DNA from 2 places in the Sphaerisporangium sp. NPDC004334 genome. Region 2 is predicted to be linked to the other one. Evidence: riboswitches for the same ligand, from Rfam matches in the RefSeq annotation. Region 2 holds a riboswitch; the other holds the start of a gene.
The links. A riboswitch is a leader RNA that binds a small molecule or an ion and turns the genes downstream of it on or off. The one in region 2 is predicted to bind glycine.

Region 1: linked by a shared signal. The riboswitch ahead of gcvP (aminomethyl-transferring glycine dehydrogenase) and the one ahead of gcvT (glycine cleavage system aminomethyltransferase GcvT) in region 2 are both predicted to bind glycine.

The regions. Positions count from the first base shown of each region.
Region 1 is NZ_JBSGDZ010000025.1:5,864-11,765, reverse strand. It holds gene ACWEN6_RS29375 (FHA domain-containing protein) at 1-461, shown strand, start outside; gene ftsR (transcriptional regulator FtsR) at 474-1,148, shown strand; gene ACWEN6_RS29365 (bifunctional nuclease family protein) at 1,280-1,750, shown strand; gene ACWEN6_RS29360 (MerR family transcriptional regulator) at 1,897-2,520, shown strand; glycine riboswitch at 2,712-2,838, shown strand; gene gcvP (aminomethyl-transferring glycine dehydrogenase) at 3,008-5,875, shown strand.
Region 2 is NZ_JBSGDZ010000011.1:40,554-46,455, reverse strand. It holds gene ACWEN6_RS15735 (hypothetical protein) at 11-727, shown strand; gene ACWEN6_RS15730 (L-serine ammonia-lyase) at 714-2,090, opposite strand; gene gcvH (glycine cleavage system protein GcvH) at 2,250-2,639, opposite strand; gene gcvT (glycine cleavage system aminomethyltransferase GcvT) at 2,636-3,727, opposite strand; glycine riboswitch at 3,761-3,861, opposite strand; glycine riboswitch at 3,862-3,959, opposite strand; gene ACWEN6_RS15715 (gamma-glutamyl-gamma-aminobutyrate hydrolase family protein) at 3,978-4,688, opposite strand; gene ACWEN6_RS15710 (3-oxoacyl-ACP reductase) at 4,700-5,464, opposite strand; gene ACWEN6_RS15705 (aldehyde dehydrogenase family protein) at 5,532-5,902, opposite strand, start outside.

The sequences.
Region 1 (5,902 bases), on a different contig from region 2:
AGGACGCCCGTTTCTGCTCACGGTGCGGGTCGCCGTTGAGCCGCGTCGAGAACACGCCGGGGGACACCACCTCCACGATCTCCCTGAGCGGGATCGAGGCGATGGACGGCGAGGCGACGGGCCAGACGCTCATCCCCGATCGGGCGGCGGTCGAGCAACTGCCGCCCGGTACGGCCCTGCTGGTGGTGATGCGCGGGCCGAACGCCGGGAGCCGCTTCCTGCTCGACAGCGATCTCACCACGGCGGGCCGTCATCCCGAGAGCGACATCTTCCTGGACGACGTCACCGTCTCGCGAAGGCACGCCGAGTTCTACCGGCGGGGCGCCTACTTCACCGCCCGGGACGTCGGCAGCCTCAACGGCACCTACGTCAACCGCGAGCGCATCGAGGAGCTGCCGCTGTCGGGCGGCGACGAGGTCCAGATCGGCAAGTTCCGGCTGGTGTTCCTCACGCGTGGGTGAGGAGGTGCGGTGATGGGCGCGCAGGCGGCGAGGGCGTTCATGAGCATCGGGGAGGTCCTCGAGGTCCTGCGGGCCGACTTCCCCGACGTCACCGTCTCCAAGATCCGCTTTCTGGAGGGCGAGGGGCTCATCGAGCCCCAGCGCTCCCCCTCGGGGTACCGCAAGTTCACCCACGCGGACGTCGAGCGCCTGCGCTACATCCTCACCGCCCAGCGCGACCGCTACCTGCCGCTGCGCGTGATCAAGGACCACCTGGACACCGCCGGTCCCGACGGCGCCAACCGCCCGCGCGCCGTGGGCGGGGAGGCGCCGGTGGCCGAGGTGCGGCTCAGCCGCGCCGAACTGCTGGCCGCCGCCGGGCTGGAGGAGGAGACCCTCGCCGAGCTGGAGGATTTCGGCCTGCTCACCCCGGTGGCCCGGTGGTACGACGCCGAGGCTCTGACCGTCGCCCGCGCCTCGGGCGCGCTGGCGAGGTTCGGCCTGCATCCGCGCCACCTGCGGGTGCTCAAGGCCGCCGCCGAGCGGGAGGCGGGGCTGGTCGAGCAGGCCGTGGCCCCGCTGCTGCGGCGCCGCGCGCCGGGCGCCGCCGGCCGCGCCGAGGAGACCGCGCGAGAGCTGTCCGGTCTGCTGCAGGACCTGCACACCGCCCTGGTCCGCACCGGCCTGCGCGGCATTCTGGGCCGCTGACGGAGCCGCCCGGACATTTCGGGGTGCGGGGATGTTACGTTGAATTTTGCGGCGATGGTCACGCCGCGAGCCGAGAGCCGCGAGGGAACGGGCCCGGAGCGGGGCGGCGACCCGATGAGACGGAGCAGCCTGTGTTGCAGATGGAGGTCGTGGGGGTCCGCGTCGAGATGCCCTCCAACCAGCCCATAGTCCTGCTCAAGGAGGCCAAGGGCGAGCGATACCTGCCGATCTGGATTGGGATGACCGAGGCCACGGCCATCGCGCTGGCTCAGGCGGAGGAGCCGCCCCCCAGGCCGCTCACCCACGACTTGTTCAAGGACGTGATCGAGGCTCTGGGCGTGCGGCTGACGGCGGTGAACATCGTCGCGCTGCGTGACGGAATCTTCTTCGCCGACCTGGTGTTCTCCAACGGGGTGGAGGTGAGCGCCCGGCCGTCGGACTCGATCGCGCTGGCGCTGCGCACCGGTGCGAGCATCTTCGCGAGCGAGGACGTCGTGCGCGAGGCCGGTGTGATCATCCCCGATGACCAGGAGGACGAGGTCGAGAAGTTCCGCGAGTTCCTTGACACGATCACGCCCGAGGACTTCGGCCGTGCGGGTTAGCCATTTCGGGCATTTACGCTTCACGACGCGCCGGGCGGGATCGTTGACTGAGCATCGCGCCAGTCCTACGGTGCAAGGGAACCCACGGTTGTAATTCACGAACCCCCAGATCAGACCGTGGGATGAGAGGAAGCCGGAGGTCCGCAGTGGCGGTCAGCAGCGGCGAGGGCAAGACGGCCGGCCAGCACGATCCAGTCCAGCGGCAGTCGGCGCGGGAACGCGCGGGCGAGCAGGGCCTGCTGTTCGACGAGCGGCCGGCGTCTCTGCCCGCCGACGTCGGATACCGCGGCCCGACGGCGTGCTCGGCGGCCGGCATCACCTATCGTCAGCTCGACTATTGGGCGCGCACCCAGCTCGTCGAGCCGTCGGTTCGCGCGGCGCAGGGGTCGGGATCCCAGCGGCTGTACAGCTTCCGCGACATCCTCGTGCTCAAGGTGGTCAAGCGGCTGCTGGACACCGGGGTGTCGCTCCAGCAGATCCGCACCGCCGTCCAGCACCTGCGCGAGCGCGGGGTCAACGACCTGGCGCAGATCACGCTGATGAGCGACGGGGTGAGCGTCTACGAGTGCACCTCGGCCGACGAGGTGATCGACCTGCTCGAGGGCGGCCAGGGCGTGTTCGGCATCGCTCTCGGCGGCGTGTGGCGCGAGGTCGAGGGCTCCCTGGCGGAGCTGCCGGGGGAACGCGCGGAGCCGGCCGGCCGGGACTCCTTGGAGGACCACCCAGGCGACGAGCTGGCCAAGCGCAGGAAGGCCCGCAAGACGGGCTGAGGCCGGAGGGCCGGGACGGGGAGGTTCCCTCCGCTGAGGAGGGCCGGGGGCTGTCGCACATATCCCAGAAGATCTACGGGGTGGTCGGGGTCCCTACATACCCGCCCTACAGGGATAAAACATGGCAAATCCCGAAATGTAGGGGTAACTCCCTACTCGGGGCGGGACGGTACGATTACCGGGAAAGCTGTTGACCCTGTGCGGGAGAGACCCGGGCACGGGCCGGCACCGCACCACCTGCGGCGCCGGCGGGTGACCCCGGGCGCCGAAGGAGCAACCTCCCCGGAATCTCTCAGGCCCACGTACCGCACAGGCGAGGCGACTCTGGAAAGTAGGCGTGCCCGCCAGGCGTGTCTCACCGACGGTGCAAATCCCCCGCAAGGGGATGAAGCTCTCAGGTCGCGATGAGGATGTCGCGCTGACAGAGGGGGAGATCCGGCATACGCGCGCGCTCAGCGCCGGTCTCTACCCCTTGTAGGAGGGCCCCATGACCGATCGGTCACCGCTTCGCGACCTCTTCGCACCGCCCTTCGCCACCCGGCACATCGGCCCGTCGGACGCCGAGCAGGCCCGCATGCTGGAGGCCGTGGGCTACGCCTCGGTGGCCGACCTGATCGCCGTCGCCGTCCCCGGCGCCATCCGCTCCGGCGAGCCGCTCGACCTGCCGCCCGCCGCGAGCGAGGAGGAGGCGCTCGCGGAGCTGCGCGCCCTGGCCGCCCGCAACCAGGTGCCCACCTCGATGATCGGCCTGGGCTACCACGACACGATCACCCCGGCGGTCGTGCGGCGCAACCTGCTGGAGAACCCCGGCTGGTACACCGCCTACACCCCCTACCAGCCGGAGATCTCCCAGGGCCGCCTGGAGGCCCTGCTCAACTTCCAGACCGTCGTGTCCGACCTGACCGGGCTGGACGTCGCCGGCGCCTCGCTGCTGGACGAGGCCACCGCCGCCGCCGAGGCGATGACCCTGGCCCGCCGCGCCGGCCGCGCCAAGTCCCCGGTGTTCGTCGTCGACGCCGACGCCCTGCCGCAGACCAAGGCGGTGCTGGCCACCCGCGCCGAGCCGCTCGGCATCGAGCTGGTCGAGGCCGACCTGGCCGCCGGGCTGCCGGAGGGGGAGCTGTTCGGCCTGCTGGTCCAGTACCCCGGCGCCGGAGGCCGGCTCAAGGACTTCCGCGCCGTGGCCGCCCAGGCCCGCGCCCGCGGCGCGCTCGTGGTCGCCGCCGCCGACCTGCTGGCCCTGACCCTGGTCGAGGCCCCCGGCACCCTGGGCGCCGACATCGCCATCGGCTCCTCCCAGCGCTTCGGCGTCCCGTTCGGCTTCGGCGGGCCGCACGCGGCCTACATGGCCGTGCGCGAAGGGCTCCAGCGGCAGATGCCCGGCCGGCTGGTCGGGGTGTCGCAGGACGCCGACGGGCGCCCCGCCCACCGGCTGGCCCTGCAGACCCGCGAGCAGCACATCCGCCGGGAGAAGGCCACCAGCAACATCTGCACCGCGCAGGTGCTGCTCGCGGTGATCGCCGGCATGTACGCCGTCTACCACGGCCCCGAGGGCCTGCGGCGCATCGCGCAGCGCACCCACCGGCACGCCGCCGTGCTGGCCGCCGGCCTGCGCGACGGCGGCGTCGAGGTCGTCCACGACGACTTCTTCGACACCGTCCTGGCCCGTGTCCCCGGCCGCGCCGCCGAGGTCGTCGCGGCGGCCCTGGACCGCGGCGTCAACCTGCGCCTGGCCGACGCCGACCACGTGGGCGTCAGCTGCGACGAGAAGACCACCGGCGCGCACCTCCAGGCCGTCTGGGAGGCGTTCGGCGTGACCGGGGTCGTGCTGGACGACGTGGACACCTCCGCCTCCGACGCCCTGCCCGCCGGGCTGCTGCGCACCACCGGCTACCTGTCGCACCCGGTGTTCCACTCCCACCGTTCCGAGACCGCCATGCTGCGCTACCTGCGCAGGCTCCAGGACAGGGACATCGCCCTGGACCGGTCGATGATCCCGCTCGGCTCGTGCACCATGAAGCTGAACGCCACCACCGAGATGGAGCCCATCAGCTGGCCGGAGTTCGCCGGCGTCCACCCCTACGCCCCGGCCGATCAGGTCGAGGGCTACCTGCGCCTGATCGGCGACCTGGAGGGCTGGCTGGCCGAGGTCACCGGCTACGACGCGGTCTCCCTGCAGCCCAACGCCGGATCCCAGGGCGAGTTCGCCGGGCTGCTCGCCATCCGCGCCTACCACAGGGCCAACGGCCACGGCGAGCGCGACGTGTGCCTCATCCCGTCCTCGGCGCACGGCACCAACGCCGCCAGCGCCGTCATGACCGGTATGCGTGTGGTGGTCGTGGCCTGCGACGACGACGGAAACGTGGACGTCCCCGACCTGATCGCCAAGATCGACAAGCACAGCGAGCGGCTCGCGGCCATCATGGTCACCTATCCCTCCACCCACGGGGTGTACGAGGAGACCATCACCGAGATCTGCGAGCGGGTGCACCAGGCAGGCGGCCAGGTCTACGTCGACGGCGCCAACCTCAACGCGCTGGTCGGCCTGGCCAAGCCCGGGTCCTTCGGCGCCGACGTCTCCCACCTCAACCTGCACAAGACCTTCTGCATCCCGCACGGCGGCGGCGGTCCCGGCGTCGGCCCGGTGGCGGTCCGCTCGCACCTGGCGGCCTACCTGCCCGGCGACCCCCTGGGAGAGCGCGCCGACGGCGCCGTCGGGCCCGTCTCGGCCGCGGCGTACGGGTCGGCGGGCATCCTGCCCATCTCCTGGGCCTACATCCGCATGATGGGCGCCGAGGGCCTCAAGGCGGCCACCGGGCAGGCCATCCTGTCGGCCAACTACCTGGCCCGGCGCCTGGCCCCGCACTACCCGGTGCTCTACACCGGCCGCGAGGGCCTGGTCGCCCACGAGTGCATCATCGACCTTCGCCCGATCACCAAGGAGACCGGCGTCACCGTCGACGACGTCGCCAAGCGGCTCATCGACTACGGCTTCCACGCCCCCACCATGTCCTTCCCGGTGGCCGGCACGCTGATGATCGAGCCGACCGAGAGCGAGGACCTGGCCGAGCTGGACCGCTTCGTCGACGCCATGGTCGCCATCCGCGAGGAGATCGCCAAGGTCGCCTCCGGGCGCTACCACCGGGCCGACAACCCGCTGCGCGGCGCCCCGCACACCGCCGCGTGCCTGCTGGCCGACGACTGGAAGCACCCCTACACCCGCGCCGAGGCGGCCTACCCGCTGCCGTCGCTGCGGGAGGACAAGTACTGGTCGCCGGTCCGCCGCATCGACCAGGCCTACGGCGACCGCAACCTGGTCTGCGCCTGCCCCCCGCTGGAGGCATACGAAGACTGAGCGACCGCCCTCGAGGCTCCGCCTGGA
Region 2 (5,902 bases):
CCTCTACCGCGTGGACGGGGCGCGCAGCCGCATCGACGAGGCCCTGGAGTTGGCCGCGCCCGTCAACCAGGGATCGCTCGGACCTGCTGTGGCCGGTGTCTGGGCGGCCATCGAGTCCTTGCTGTCGCATCCGGACGATCCGCAGGAGTCTGAACGGTCTGGCAAGGCCGTCGCGGCGGATCGTCTCGCGGCGATCATCGCCTGCTCGTGGCCCAGGGCCGAACTGACGGCCTTGGCTCATCATCACAAGCCGCGGAAGCCCGATGAGCTCGCGAACCACATCGCGGTCTGCACATCCAACCGGGAGCGGGCGCGGTGTGTCGCCGAGGCGCTTCGGATATCAGGACCATCGGCACTGGATTTCTCCGGGGCGCGAAGCAAATACAGCGACGCTCCCGCCGCGCGGCGGATGGCGGCGTTGATCGCCGATCCCCGGCGGGTGCTGGGGGAGGTGATGGGCACCTACCGGGTCGCGCTGAGACGGCTCTATCGGACGCGCAACATCGTCTCGCACGGGGGTGCCATGCAGGGGGTGGCCTTGGAGGCCTCGCTACGGACGGCCGCGCCGTTGGTCGGCGCCGGGCTGGATCGCATCGTGCACGCCGACCAGGTGGAGCGGTTGGCCCCTCTGGATCTCGCCGCGCGGGCGGAGGTCGCGCTGAGGCTGGTGGGCGGGGAGACCGGGCTTTCCGTGGTCGATCTTCTGCAGCCCGTCAGCATTCGATGACGTTGACGGCGAGGCCGCCTCGGCTGGTCTCTTTGTATTTGTCGAGCATGTCGCGGCCGGTGTCGCGCATGGTCTTGATGGCTTTGTCGAGGGCGACGAAGTGGCGGCCGTCGCCGCGCAGGGCGATGCGGGCGGCGGTGATGGCCTTGATCGAGGCGACCGCGTTGCGCTCGATGCACGGGATCTGCACCAGGCCGCCGATCGGGTCGCAGGTGAGGCCGAGGTTGTGCTCGATGCCGATCTCGGCGGCGTTCTCCACCTGTTCGGGGGTGCCGCCGAGCGCCTCGGTCAGGCCCGCCGCGGCCATGGAGCAGGCCGAGCCGACCTCGCCCTGGCAGCCGACCTCGGCGCCGGAGATGGAGGCGTTCTCCTTGAACAGCACGCCGATCGCGCCGGCCGTGAGTAGGAAGCGGACGACGCCGTCCTCACCGGACTGCGGCGCGAAGCGGTCGTAGTACGTCAGAACGGCGGGGATGATGCCGGCCGCGCCGTTGGTGGGAGCGGTGACGATGCGGCCGCCGGCGGCGTTCTCCTCGTTGACGGCGAGGGCGAACAGGGTGACCCAGTCCATCGTCTGGAGCGGGTCCTTCTCGGGGGACTCGCTCTGCAGGCGCCGCAGCATCTGGTTGGCCCGCCGCTTGACCTTCAGGCCGCCGGGGAGCACGCCCTCCTTGGCGGTGCCGCGGCGCACGCACTCGGACATGACGTTCCAGAGGTTCAGCAGAGCCGACCTGATCTCCGCCTCGGTGCGACCGAAGGCCTTCTCGTTCTCCAGCATGAGCCCGGAGATCGACAGCCCGGTCTCGGAGCACAGCCGCAGCAGCTCGGCGCCCGAGGTGAACGGGTAGGGCAGCTCGGTGTCGTCGGACTTGATGCGGTCGGCGCCGGTGGCGTTCTCGTCCACCACGAAGCCGCCGCCCACCGAGTAGTAGACCTTCTCGCGGACCTGCTCGCCCTCGGCGGTGAAGGCGGTGAAGCGCATGCCGTTGGGGTGGCCGGGCAGGGAGATCTTGCGTTCGAACACCAGGTGCTCGCCGACGACGAAGGGGATCTCGCGGGTGCCGTACAGCTCGATGGTGCCGGTGTCGCGCATCTTCGCCAGGCGCTCATCGACGGTGTCCACGTCGACCAGCTCGGGCTTCTCGCCGGACAGGCCGAGCAGCACCGCCTTGTCGCTGCCGTGTCCCTTGCCGGTCAGGCCGAGCGAGCCGTAGAGGATCGCCTCGACCCGGGCGGTCTTCTCCAGCAGGCCGTCCTGGTGCAGGCCGCGGGCGAACTTGTGCGCCGCCGCCATCGGGCCGCCGGTGTGCGAGCTGGACGGCCCGATGCCGATCTTGAACAGGTCGAAGACGCTGATCGCCATTGATCATTCCGTCCTTGGAAGCGATGTCGTGCGAGGGATGCCCCCATATGCGCCGGATACGCGCGGGACAGGTCATGCGGTCGTGGCGCCGGCCGGTCCGGGCGGCCGGCCGGCGAGAGTCGTCATGGGTGGACGGGGATGGTGAATGGACGGCAGGGCTTAGGACTCGGCGGTGGTGACCGTGGTGTACTCCTCGGCGGTGAGGAGGTCCTCGTGGGGGCCCTCGACGCGCACGCGGAACAGCCAGCCGTCGCCGTAGGGGTCGGAGTTGACCAGCGACGGGTCGTCCACGACGACCTGGTTGACCTCCACGACCTCGCCGGTGAGCGGGGCGTAGATGTCGCTCACGGACTTGGTGGACTCCACCTCGCCCACCGCGTCGCCCGCCTCGACCGTGCCGCCCACCTCGGGCAGCTGCACGAAGACGACGTCACCCAGCGCTTCGGCGGCGAACGCCGTGATGCCCACGGTCACGGTGAGGCCGTCGTCGAGGCCGGCCACCCACTCGTGCTCCTTGGTGTAGCTGAGCTCCTCGGGAATGCTGCTCACTTGCTCCTCCGGTAAAAAGGCAGGTCAATCACGTCGACCGGTTCATGGGTACCACGGATGTCGACCGCGAGCCCATCGGACACGTTGGTGTCCACGTAGGCCATCGCGATCGGCTTGCCGAGGGACTGGGACGGCGCGCCGCTGGTGACCTCTCCAACGACGGTGCCGTCAGTCAGCAGCACCACGGGATAGCCGTGGCGCGGCACTCGGCGGCCCCGCGCGACCAGGCCGGTCAGGCGCCGGCGCGGAGGGACGTCCTTGAGCGGCGCGAGCGCCGCGCGGCCGACGAAGTCGCCGGCCTTGTCGAACCGTACGACCCGGCCGAGGCCGGCGTCGAAGGGGGTCAGCCCGGCGTTCAGCTCGTTGCCGTACAGCGGCATGCCGGCCTCCAGGCGCAGCGTGTCGCGGGCGGACAGCCCGGCGGGACGCAGGCCGTGGGAGTCACCGGCCTTGGTGAGCTCCTGCCACAGCGTGACGGCGTCGCCCGCGGCGACGAACAGCTCGAAGCCGTCCTCGCCGGTGTACCCGGTGCGGGCGATGAGCGCCTCGACGCCGGCCACGGTGCCGGGCAGGCCCGCGTAGTACTTCAAACCGGGCAGGTCGGCGTCGGTGAGCGTGGCGAGGATCTCCTGCGCGCGGGGCCCCTGGACGGCGATCAGCGCGTACTCGGCGGACCGGTCGCGCACCTCGGCCTGGAAGCCCTCGGCGCGCTCGGTGAGCTCGGCCGCCACCCGCTCGTAGTTGGAGGCGTTGGCCACGACGAGGTACTCCTCGGCGGCCAGCCGGTAGACGATCAGGTCGTCGAGCACGCCGCCGTCGGGCGCGCAGATCATGGTGTAGCGGGCCCGGCCCGGCTCCAGCGTCGACAGGCTGCCCACCAGCGCGTGGTCCAGCGCCTCGCCCGCCTGCGGCCCGGTGAGGAAGATCTCGCCCATGTGGGAGAGGTCGAACAGCCCGGCGGCGGTGCGCACCGCGTTGTGCTCGGCGGACTCGCTGCCGTAGCGCAGCGGCATCAGCCAGCCGGCGAAGTCGGTGAGCGTCGCGCCGAGGCTCTCGTGCACCTCGCGGAGCGGTGTGGGTCGGGACATGATGCGCACCTCAGACAGGGTTGGATGAGAGCATCCTCCCCCTCTGTCATCGGTGCCTGAGAGTTTCGCCCGGGTTTTACCGGACTTTCACCTTCGGCGAGGCCCCACGGAGCGGCCTGCTTTCCAGAGATCACCTGGCCCGCGCGGTCCTTTGCCTTGTGAGGTTCGCGGGGAGGACTTGCTCCTTCAGGGGTCCTGACCGGATGTCAGGACGCTCTCCCGCACGGGATCATCGGTGTTCCCGCCCACCCTACCAATGCCGATCGCCCGCCGTCGCGGCGGCGACGAGCGCCTCGAACAGCGGGCCGTCCTCGCCCGCCTCGGGGTGCCACTGGACGGCCAGGGCGAAGGGGTGGCCCGCCAGCTCCACGGCCTCCACGGTGCCGTCCTCGCAGGTCGCCGCGACCGTGAGGCCGTCGCCGAGGCGATCGGCGGCCTGGTGGTGGTAGTGGGCCGCGGCGACCTCGTCGTCCCCGAGGACCTTGGACAGGGCGGTGCCCGGCACCGGGCGCACCGGCAGGTGGCCGAACTCGCCGGGGGCCGGGGAGTGCCCGTCGTGCCCGACGACGTCCGGCAGGTGCTGGTGCAGGGTGCCGCCCAGGTGGACGTTCAGCACCTGCATCCCCCGGCACACCCCGAGGAAGGGGAGCCCGGCCGAGAGCGCCGCCCCGACCAGACCGAACTCCGCCTCGTCACGGGACTCGCGGACGTAGCCCGTCCGCGGGTGCGGGCGCTCGCCGTACCTGGCCGGGTCGACGTCCCCGCCGCCGGCCACGATGAGGCCGTCCAGCCGGCCCGCCAGCGACGCCGGGTCGCCCGCCGGAGGCAGGATGACCGGCTGGCCGCCCGCCCGTTCGACGTGCTCGACGTAGGTGTACGGCAGCAGCGCCGCCGGCATCCGCCAGACCGTGAAGGCGGCGGGCTCGACGTAGCAGGTGATGCCGATGACGGGTCGCGACATGGTCGACCAGGCTACAGCGGGGTCACGTAGGCGCCGGAGATGCCGCCGTCCACGAGGAACTCCGCGCCGGTGATGAAACTTGCATCGTCGGAGGCCAGGAAGGCGACCGCGGCGGCGATCTCGGACGCCTCGGCGAACCGGCCGAGCGGGATGTGCACCAGGCGCCGCTGGGCCCGCTCGGGGTCCTTGGCGAACAGCTCCTGCAGCAGCGGGGTGTTCACCGGTCCCGGGCACAGGGCGTTGACCCGGATGCCCTCGCGGGCGAACTGCACGCCGAGTTCGCGGGACATGGCCAGCACGCCGCCCTTGGAGGCGGTGTAGGAGATCTGGGAGGTCGCCGAGCCCATCACGGCGACGAACGACGCGGTGTTGATGATCGAACCCTTGCCCTGCCGCCGCATGTACGGGATGGCGTGCTTGCAGCACAGGTACACGCTGGTCAGGTTGACGTCCTGAACCCGCCGCCAGGCGTCCATGCCGGTGGTCAGGATGGAGTCGTCGTCGGGGGGCGAGATGCCGGCGTTGTTGAAGGCGACGTCCACCGAGCCGTAGGTCTCGAACGCCGTGCGGAACATCTCGGCGACGTCGTCCTCGCTGGTCACGTCGGTCCGGACGAAGACGCCCCCGACCTCTTCGGCGATCTTCGCGCCGCCCTCCTCGTCGAGGTCGGCGCACACGACCTTGGCGCCCTCCTCGGCGAAGCGGCGGGCCGTGGCGAGGCCGATGCCCCCCGCCGCGCCCGTGATGACGGCGACGCGGTCGCGCAGACGTTGCATGGTGAGGTACTCCCTGGTGCTGGTGGACTCCCGTGGCCCCCGGGCGGGGCGGTGGGACGGCGGGCGGTCAGTGGGCGATGAAGACGTTCTTGGTCTCGGTGAAGGCGGCCAGCGCGTCCGGGCCCAGCTCGCGGCCGAGCCCCGACTGCTTGAACCCGCCGAACGGCGTCCAGTAGCGGACCGAGGAGTGGGAGTTCACCGACAGGTTGCCCGCCTCGATGGCGCGGGCGACCCGCAGGGCCCGCCCGACGTCCCGCGTCCAGATCGACCCCGAGAGTCCGTACCGGGTGTCGTTGGCGATCTGGACGGCCTCGGCCTCGCCGTCGAAGGGGACGACGCCGACCACCGGCCCGAAGATCTCCTCGGTGTAGGCGCGCTCGTCCAGCGACTCGTGGGTGAGCACGGTCGGCGGGAACCAGAAGCCCTTCCCGTCCGGGC